DNA from 3 places in the Litchfieldia luteola genome. Region 2 is predicted to be linked to each of the others. Evidence: riboswitches for the same ligand, from Rfam matches in the RefSeq annotation. Region 2 holds a riboswitch; each other region holds the start of a gene.
The links. A riboswitch is a leader RNA that binds a small molecule or an ion and turns the genes downstream of it on or off. The one in region 2 is predicted to bind thiamine pyrophosphate.
Positions count from the first base shown of each region.

Region 1 (3,280 bases), on a different contig from region 2:
CTGAACTACAAGAAAGAAATTAAAGCTCAGGGAATTTGGTATCCGGGCGTATGGGATGAGTATGTCAGTGAAAGGCCATCTAACCTGCCAGATTTTATGGAAGATGCGAATGAAGTCCTTAGGTTAGAAAACTTTACAGGCTACCGGAATAAAGAAGCAAAAATACATGTACCTGATTGTACAGTCAAAGCAGGAGAATGGATTGTAATTGTTGGAGAAAATGGTGCCGGAAAGAGTACGTTATTACATGCCTTATTTCAATTTATTAAAACGTCAGGACACTATGATTTAATGGAGACAAACATTCAACATATCCAAAAACTGACTAAGTATTTAACATTTGTTTTTCAAAATCCTGAATTCCAGTTCATTACGAATTCTGTCTATGAAGAGATAGCCTATTCATTAAAAATGGAGAAGGTCAATGATAAGGAAATTGAAGAAAAAGTAAATGAACTGTTAACTCTTTTTCAGTTGGAAAATCACCGCAAACAACATCCCTATCAACTATCAATGGGACAAAAGCGCAGATTAAGTGTAGCAGCATCCATTGTTAAGGGGCAAAGAATCATGCTCCTAGATGAACCAACATTTGGCCAGGATTCAAAAAATACATTCGCATTGCTTGAGCTCATTGAACAGTATCGTAGAAAAGGAACGACTATATTGATGGTGACACATGATGAACAAATTGAAGCTCATTTTGCCACAAGGGTATGGCATATCGAAGCTGGCGAGCTGATCAATGATCGAGTTCAAACTAGGTCTCAGCCTTTTTTAGAAAGGAAAGTGACCTATGCAAATTAACTTTTCATTTGAAGAAACCTGGCTGCACAAGATTAATCCAAGTGTAAAACTACTTACGATGATATTTCTACTATTTATCGTACTGTTTATTCATAACCTAAACTTTATGATGAACTTTGCCATTATCACTCTCATTCTCTACTGTTTTTTTACAGGACACCCAACGAAACGAGTACTACTCTTTTCCATACCCTTTGTGATTGTATTTATTTCTACAGCATCCTCTATGATTCTGTTTGGAAAAGGTGATACTACTTGGCTTAAATGGGGGCTCATTTCTATTTCGGAGGAGAGTTTTTATAGAGGAATACACATTGGTTTTCGAGCTCTCACTTTTGCAGCCTTAGGATTGACCTTTGCATTAACAACAAGACCTGTTTATTTATTTTATTCCTTAATGCAACAGTTAAAACTAAAGCCAAAATATGCGTATAGCTTTATGGCTGCAGTGAGGCTTATACCGATTATGATTGAAGAATTCCAAACCATCCGAAATGCCATGAAAGTTCGTGGTGGGGATGACAAAAATGGGATTCTATCTATTTTTAAAAAAATGAAATCCTACACGATACCTATGTTATCCCAAAGCATTCGTCGAGCACACAGAATTGCAGTTGCTATGGAAGCGAAAGGATTCTCAGATACGACAAAGAGAACGTATTATTATCAGGTAGGCTACTCAAGATATGATCTGATATTTATATTGTACTTTGTCATTATGTTACTAGTAGGCTATGTACTTGCTATCAATCTACCTTACTTACCAGCAACAGATATACGCTATAACTAAATTGATTGAGAATCTAACGATGTATGTTATACTAAGGGTAATCTAATAGCTATTTATTCACTAGGGGAGTCAGACTGTTGACTGAGATGGAGAACGTGTTTCCAGACCCTTTGTACCTGATCTAGATCATGCTAGCGTAGGGAAGTGGAGCGGTTAACATTACCTATTGATATAACCTAACCACTCTTCCTTACTGGAATGAGTGGTTTTTTTATTTTCCTACTAAGGGGATTTTTTAATGGCAAAAAAAGAGCTTCATATCATCTCGACTGGACAGCAGCCAATAAAAGAATTTGTAAGCACTATAGCCAGCATTCATGATTATGTTGACTATATACATATTCGAGAAAAAACGAAAACAGCTAAAGAAATCTTTGATACTGTGATGTACCTTACAGAAAATAAAATTCCGTTATCTAAAATAATAATAAATGACAGAGTAGATGTGGCTGCTGTTACAAGAGTAGCAGGAGTGCAACTTGGTTACTCAAGTTTAGATGTTGAGTCAGTTAAATCTAGATTTCCAGAATTAAAGATTGGCTGTTCAATCCATTCAAAAGAAGAGGCTATCGCTGCTGAGAAAAATGGGGCTAACTTCTGTTTATTTGGCCATATTTACTCAACTAAGTCTAAACCTGGAATAGCTCCAAGAGGAATTACAGGCTTAACAGAAGTTGTTAGCACAACCAATTTACCAGTTATAGCGATAGGTGGAATTCAGCCTCAAAGTACACTAGATGTTATTGAAGCGGGAGCCGCTGGCATTGCCGTATTATCTGGTGTCTTATTGGCTTCTAACCCTTTAGGTGCAGTAAAAGAATATGCATACAAACTAGGAAGGGAAGGTGTACATAATGAAGCAAGAAAACTATGATGCTATCATTATTGGTGGTGGTGTCAATGGTTGTGCGGTAGCCTACAATCTTGCCAAGAGAGGTAGAAAAGTAGTTTTATTGGAAAAAGACCGAATAGCTAGTAAGTCCTCTGGAGCTGCTGCTGGAATGATTGCAGCACAAACAGAGCTTGATGAAGATGGTCCACTGTTTTCTTTGGCACGTAAAAGTAGAAGCATGTTTACTGATCTTGCTATAGAACTTAAGAAGGTAAGCGGAATTGATATAGAACTCGTGAACAAAGGCATGTATAAGGTTGCTTTAACAGAAGAACAAGAAGAGGAACTAAAAGGAATTATTAAAGTCCAAACGAATCTTGGTGAAAAAGCTGAGTGGCTTACAGCTAATGAGTTACGCATGAAGGAACCCGCAATTTCATCAGAAGTAAGGGGCGCAATGTATGTCCCAGAAGATGGGCAAGTATCTGCACCACACCTTACCGCTGCCTTTGCCAGCTCTGCAGCTGCGCTAGGAGCTGAAATAAAAGAATTTACCGATGTGTATTCAGTTGAATATGAAAGCGGACAGGTAAAAGGGGTTATCACAAATGAGGGGAGGTTTACTAGCGAGAACATCATCGTGTGTACCGGTGCATGGAGCAAAAAAGTGTTGGAAGAAACAAATATTGAGCTAGACACTTATCCTGTTAAAGGCGAGTGTTTCTCTGTAAAAACAACTAAGCCCCTCGTTGAAGGTTCAATCTTTTCTCATGGTTGTTATATCGTGCCTAAAAGAGGTGGTCGCTTAATTGTTGGAGCAACAGTAAAACCACATACTTTCGATCAAAAAG
Region 1 is NZ_JAGGKM010000001.1:261,565-264,844, forward strand. It holds gene J2Z26_RS01400 (ABC transporter ATP-binding protein) at 1-807, shown strand, start outside; gene J2Z26_RS01405 (energy-coupling factor transporter transmembrane component T family protein) at 797-1,597, shown strand; TPP riboswitch at 1,650-1,757, shown strand; gene tenI (thiazole tautomerase TenI) at 1,836-2,471, shown strand; gene thiO (glycine oxidase ThiO) at 2,452-3,280, shown strand, end outside.
Region 1: it holds a riboswitch for thiamine pyrophosphate, as region 2 does, so the genes downstream of both, tenI (thiazole tautomerase TenI) here and thiT (energy-coupled thiamine transporter ThiT) in region 2, are expected to answer to the same signal.

Region 2 (3,280 bases):
AATCTGGAATAGCCTTGAACAAAAAATTGTTTTTGCAAAAGATGTACGACAGGTCTTAACATATGTTGAAACAGGAAATGTAGATGCAGGAATTGTTTATCATACAGATGCCCTTGCATCAGCTAAAATTGAAATTCAAGAGATAGCTAAGGAAGATACACATTCACCTATCATATATCCTTTAGGTATTTTAAAAGAGAGTAAAAATCCAAATGAGGCCAAGCTATTCTTCGATTTTATGCAAACAGAAGAAGCTCTATCTATTCTCGAAAGCTACGGATTTGTGGGTCTTTTAAAATGATAAATGACGTAATCTGGAGCCCTGTAAAACTCTCTTTACAAATTGCTTCGTTTTCTTTACTTGTCGTCTTGATTTTAGGTGTACTAATTGCTCGTCTAATGGCAAATCGAACGTTTAAAGGGAAATCGATAGTTGACACATTGCTGCTTTTACCTTTAGTTTTGCCTCCATCTGTCGTTGGATTCTTATTGATCGTGATTTTTGGTAAAAACTCATACATTGGTCAATTCATTGAATGGTTGTTTAATCAACCGATTATTTTCACATGGTGGGCTGCTGTTATTGCTGCCATTGTTGTTTCATTCCCATTGATGTACCAATCCGTTCTAATTGGATTCGAATCCATTGATAAGGACATAGAAGATGCATCTAGAATTGATGGAGCAAGTGAGTGGAATGTATTTTTACAGATTACTGTTCCACTGGCATCGAAAGCCATCATTACTGGAGGAATTTTAAGCTTTGCCCGTGCACTAGGCGAATTTGGTGCTACACTCATGTTTGCTGGGAATATACCTGGGAAAACTCAAACGATTCCCACTGCCATTTATGTTGCAATGGATTCAGGAAACATGGGCCTAGCATGGACCTTAGTTATAATCATACTCTCTATTTCATTTCTAATGCTGATTTCGATTAACCTTATAAAAAAACGATATTAAATAAGCATTTCTACATCTGGTAGGGATGCTCTTTTTCAAAAAAAATAACACCCAGAAATTAATCTGAGCGTTACCTTGTGTTTAGAATTTATTATTTTGAAACTCCACCGATTGTTTCTTTTTGCTTTACTAAACGAGGAGCAGTTACAAGTAAAAGGACTAAAACAATTGAGCATAAGATGAATGCTCCTAGTGCTGTTCCACCGTTAACAAATAGAGAGTAAATAACTGGAGACATATCTTCTGGCGCATAGTCTCCCCAGAAAACAACACCTGCTATAAAGTGCCAGAAATAGCGTGCAACTGTTCCTACTAATACAGCAACAATTACCCAAAGTGCAATAGCACCCTTATTATTTTCCTTAACTGCTTTTTGGATGGCAGGATATAACAGTCCCGCAAACCCAACAAATGCAAAAGCAATAAAATATTCAATCGCAAATTGAAGTGGCGTTAAAAAGTAGGCATCCCCGGTTACTACCTGAAGTAGTCCCCATAGAAAACCAGCTACTAAACTCACTCTGAAGCCCCAACGTAATGCTAAAATAAAGATTGGAACCATCGCAACTGAAATGGACATCCATGGTCCTAGTTGAATGGAAGGTAAAAAATCAAGAATTAGTGCAAATGCAGCGAAGATAGAAGCTTCAATCATTGCTTGCAAGTTCATTTTCTTCATAAAAAAATCTCCCCTTTGTTCATTATTCGTAACCTCAAGGGGAGATTCCATAGGTATTACAAAATACCTATGTCTCTATTTCACATTCCTGCGCTAGCATTATCTAACAGGTTCGAAGGGTCAGAACAGAGAAAAACTGTTCACTCTCAGCGTAAAGCTCCCCTTGTGGTATACAAGTTATTAAGTTCATAGTTGATTATAACCGAATTATATATTTGTTTAAAGTGTTAAATGTTAATTATTTGATTTAGTTGCTAAAGGTGAACTGAATTGAATACTCCAACACTGTAAATCTTTCTGACTATAAACCTTTCAGTGCCTTACTCACAGGAGTTTCCCCATTCACCAGATCGAACCCCTTATGGTACGTGGTTTCTTCAGAAAGTGACTCCATTACAACCTTTGCAACATCAGCTCGAGTAACAGATCCTCGTTCTAAACTAGGTCCTACAGTCACCTTTCCTGTTTCATCTTCATTTAGAAGACCACCTGGCCTTACAATCGTATAGTTCAATCTACTTTGAACAAGTGCTCTGTCTGCGTAGTGCTTCGCAACATAATACGGTCGGAGCTTCTCATTCCAGTTATCACGTGTATTCGCCCCAAGCGCACTTACCATCACAAAGCGGTTAACATTCACTTGCTCTGATGCCTCCACTGTTTTTACCGCACCATCAAGATCAATTAAAAGAGTTTGATCATATCCAGTTTGCCCACCAGATCCAGCTGTAAATACGACCGCATCACAACCTCTAATTGCCTCAGCCACTTGTTCGACTCCATCTTCGAGACTAGCTACAACCGTTTCTACACCTTTGGTCTTAAAGAACTCAACCTGTGCATTCTTTCGTACCATCGCTCTAACCGTATATGCCTCACTATCCTGCAGGAGGTCTACAAGTAACTTTCCAATTTGTCCATTCGCTCCTACTACACAAACCTTCATCCAATCAAACTCCTTTCTTCTTTTCTACATCTATTATTGCATCTTAAGAAACTCCCTTCAAAGGTTATGCTTTTATCGTGCAAACTATAAGCCATTTCAATAATATGCCTTCAGATAAAATTCTGAATTTTAAGACTTATCATTTCATAAAACAGATACATCGTCGATATAATAAAAATTAACATTTTCACTATTAATATATTCTTTTAAGGTGGTGCTCACTTGGAACTCATCGAATATCTATATCCCACTACATGGACAGGAGCAACTGTATTTTTACTTGGTAGTTTACTAACAGTCTACCTACACTTGAAAGTATACAAACTTGAAGAATAATAATTGATTCCCTTTGGAACTTTCCCACAAAAAATACCGGTGCGAACGCGGCCCGGTATTTTTTACAGTTTAACCCTCTTCGTTTCTAAATCGTACCATTTTACCCAGCGAACAGTGCCCACTCCGTTTCGTTCATCAATTTTCACTTTAAAATTGTGCTTTCTATAAAAATTCCTCAAGCCTTCTGGGTTATCTGAAATATCTCCAACAATTTCAATAATCCCTTCTGACAAGCAATACGACTTTAAATATTTTATGAGAATGGATCCAAGACCGCGATTGTGCTTATGCCCACGAATATCCCCAATATGTATACACTTGTTGTTATATACCTGTGATTTCGCTTCAAACGTTAA
Region 2 is NZ_JAGGKM010000009.1:50,255-53,534, forward strand. It holds gene modA (molybdate ABC transporter substrate-binding protein) at 1-301, shown strand, start outside; gene modB (molybdate ABC transporter permease subunit) at 298-963, shown strand; gene thiT (energy-coupled thiamine transporter ThiT) at 1,055-1,642, opposite strand; TPP riboswitch at 1,711-1,816, opposite strand; gene J2Z26_RS20095 (SDR family oxidoreductase) at 1,944-2,588, opposite strand; gene J2Z26_RS20100 (GNAT family N-acetyltransferase) at 2,987-3,280, opposite strand, start outside.

Region 3 (3,280 bases), on a different contig from region 2:
GACTACACTGGGGAGAGCCATTAGATGGACGATAAAGACTTAATAAAAAGTGCAAAGCGGGGTGACTCTCTTGCTTTTGCAATGCTTTTTGAAAAGCATTATTCCTTCTTAGTAAAATACTTAATCAAAGTGACCATGAAGCCAGAAATGGCAGAGGACTTGGCCCAAGAAACGATGATTAAGTGTATTGAAAAAATCAAACTATACAACGGAAAATCAAAGTTTTCCTCTTGGCTTATCACGATAGCAACGAACATCTATATAGATGATCTGCGTAGAAAGAAAAGAGAGCAAAGTTGGCAAGAGCAGGAACAGGCTCTTCGCAAAATGAAGTGGCAGTTTGAGAGTAGAAATGAAGAGTGGAATGATGTTTTGAATGCACTTGGGAAACTATCAGATGAAATTCGCATTCCAATTGTGTTAAAGCATTATTACGGATATGCCTATGATGAAATAGCAGACATGCTTGGGATTGCACTTGGTACTGTAAAATCACGAATTCACAATGGAATCGCGACTGTTAGAAAGGAGTTGAACGATGATGACAGAAGACAAGATTATCCCGTTAAAGAAGAAACAACAACAACAAGACTTTGATTCAAATCTCATCGATAAGATAAATAAGGGTCTTAACCAATTGGACAACACCTATCAAACATATACACCTAATGTACAGTGGTTTGAGCAAATGGTCATCAAAGAAAAAGAAGCTGCTAGAAGAAGACTCGTAAAAGAATTAATTATCTTCTTTATATCAGCTATTACTATATTAAGTTTATTAGTACTAACAATTTTTAAAGCACCAGTTATTTTTATAGTATTACAAGTGATAGTAACCATTTCCCTACCACTAGGAGTTTATATCCACCATAGAAAACAGGTGATCATTCATGACAGTTGAAGAACTAATACTTATTCCACTTGTTGCAGTCATCCTAATCGCACAAAGTACCTTTCTTTTTCTAGATGCTAGAAAAAGAGGTCATAATTACTGGTTATGGGGTATTGTCGGATTAATCCAGGCCCCTATGCCTTCTCTGTTTTATCTACTCTTTGTTAGAAAAATATTTAAAACGAAAAAGTAGGTTATGAATATGGATCGATTAAAGTATGTATTAACAGCTACTGCCACGATTGGACAACTAATTGGTATTGTTTTTCTATTCATAAACATACAGTGGGCAATATTCTTTTATATTTGTTATGGAGTGGCGATTGTTGCATTATTTGCTGTACTGATAAGAGAAAGAAGGAAAGAAAAAAAGGAGGAAGAAGAAAATGATTATCGTGACTACTGAGTTTGTACCTGGCAAGGAAGTTAAGGAATTAAAAGGATTTGTAAAAGGAAGTACAGTTCAATCGAAACATATCGGAAAGGACCTACTAGCTGGCCTAAAAACAATTGTAGGTGGAGAAATAAAAGATTATACAGATATGATGACGGAAGCTAGAAAAATAGCCATTGGAAGAATGGTAGAGGACGCAAAAAAAATGGGTGCCAATGCTGTCATTGGTGTGAGATTAGAGACATCCAGCGTAATGGCGAATGCTTCTGAAATTATCGCCTATGGAACAGCAGTTTACGTAGAATAGTCTAAAAATAGATCTACTTATTTCCAAAAAAAGGTTTGACAACGTTAAGAAACCTGTTAGTATAGGTAGCAGTAACATGTTATTTTAAAATTTAATATTGTTTTTCCACTAGGGGTGCCTTTTAAAGGCTGAGATCGAAGTGTACTTTGAGACCCTTAGAACCTGATCTGGTTAACACCAGCGTAGGGAAGTGGAGTATAGGAATCTCTGTATTTATGTGCATTTTCCATTACAACCACTTCTTTACTCTGGTAAAGTAAGTGGTTTTTTTATGTTGTTTTACGAATTCGACAAATGCCACGCACTTGTCGAAATCCCACTAAAATCTTAGGAGGAATGGAAAATGACTTTTTCACAGGAAATTAGAAAAGAAGCGAATTCGATTTGGGAGGCAAGCTTTGACCATCCATTTGTAACAGGCATTGCGGACGGCACTTTATCACTTGAGTCTTTTCGTTATTATGTCTTACAGGATGCTTACTATTTATCTCATTTTGCAAGAATTCAAGCATTAGGTGCAGCGAAAGCAGAGGATTTACATACAACAAACAGATTAGCGATTCATGCACAAGGTACGTATGAGGCTGAGTTGTCATTACATGAAAACTTTTCAAAACGTCTAGGTATTACAGAGGAAGAAAGACAAAACTTCGTAGCAGCACCAACAGCATATGCATATACGTCACATCTTTACCGTGCTGCATACTCTGGACACTTAGGTGATATTATTGCAGCTTTACTTCCTTGCTACTGGCTGTACTATGAAATCGGTGAAAGACTACAAGGTTCAACTCCTGCTGAACCAATCTACCAAGAATGGATTGAAGCTTACGGTGGAGATTGGTTCCGAGAACTAGTTGAAGAACAAATCAATCGACTTGATGAACTTGCTGAAAAAGTAACAGAAGAAGACCGCAAACGCATGAAAGAACACTTTATGATTAGCAGCCAATACGAATACTCCTTCTGGGAAATGGCCTACCGCCTGGAAAAATGGCCTGTTGAAAATACTAAATTAGAAGTTTAACAGATCCGTTCGACATCTTCTATGAAGATGTCGAATCTAAAAATTTAATAAAAAAGGAGTCAATCATATATGAATAAAGGTTTAAAGCTGACTGATATATTAGTTACTGTCGTTATTGCAATTGCATTTGGTATAGTTTATAAACTTTGGGGGCCACTTTATTATGCTGTGAAGCCACTTGGACTTCACGCCGATCAGCTAATCTATGGAATGTGGTTTATTGCCGCAACGGTTGCTTTCCTAATTATTAGAAAACCAGGGGTAGCATTACTAGCTGAAACAGCGGCAGCTTCTGGTGAGTTCTTAATGGGATCTGAATTTGGTTTAACTGTATTGCTATATGGATTTATTCAAGGTTTATTTGCAGAGCTAGTATTAGCAGCTTTCCGTTATAAGCGTTTTGACTTACTTGTTGTATGTCTAGCAGGTTTTGGTGCAGGTCTAGGCTCACTAATTATGGATTTTGCCTATGGTGAGGTTGGCGACCTTGCTGCCTGGAACTTAACGTTGTTTATTGTAGCAAGATTTGTTGGTGCTGTTTTATTTACAGGGGTACTTGCTTATTACCTAGTGAAAGCTCTTGAAGCGACTGGAGTGACAAACCTAGTACGTCCAGCTACACAAGAGGATTTTGATGCACTAGATCGTTAAATGGGGTGC
Region 3 is NZ_JAGGKM010000001.1:257,617-260,896, forward strand. It holds gene sigY (RNA polymerase sigma factor SigY) at 25-597, shown strand; gene J2Z26_RS01370 (YxlC family protein) at 539-901, shown strand; gene J2Z26_RS01375 (sigma-Y antisigma factor component) at 891-1,085, shown strand; gene J2Z26_RS01380 (hypothetical protein) at 1,095-1,298, shown strand; gene J2Z26_RS01385 (YbjQ family protein) at 1,279-1,593, shown strand; TPP riboswitch at 1,694-1,799, shown strand; gene tenA (thiaminase II) at 1,937-2,620, shown strand; gene J2Z26_RS01395 (ECF transporter S component) at 2,690-3,271, shown strand.
Region 3: it holds a riboswitch for thiamine pyrophosphate, as region 2 does, so the genes downstream of both, tenA (thiaminase II) here and thiT (energy-coupled thiamine transporter ThiT) in region 2, are expected to answer to the same signal.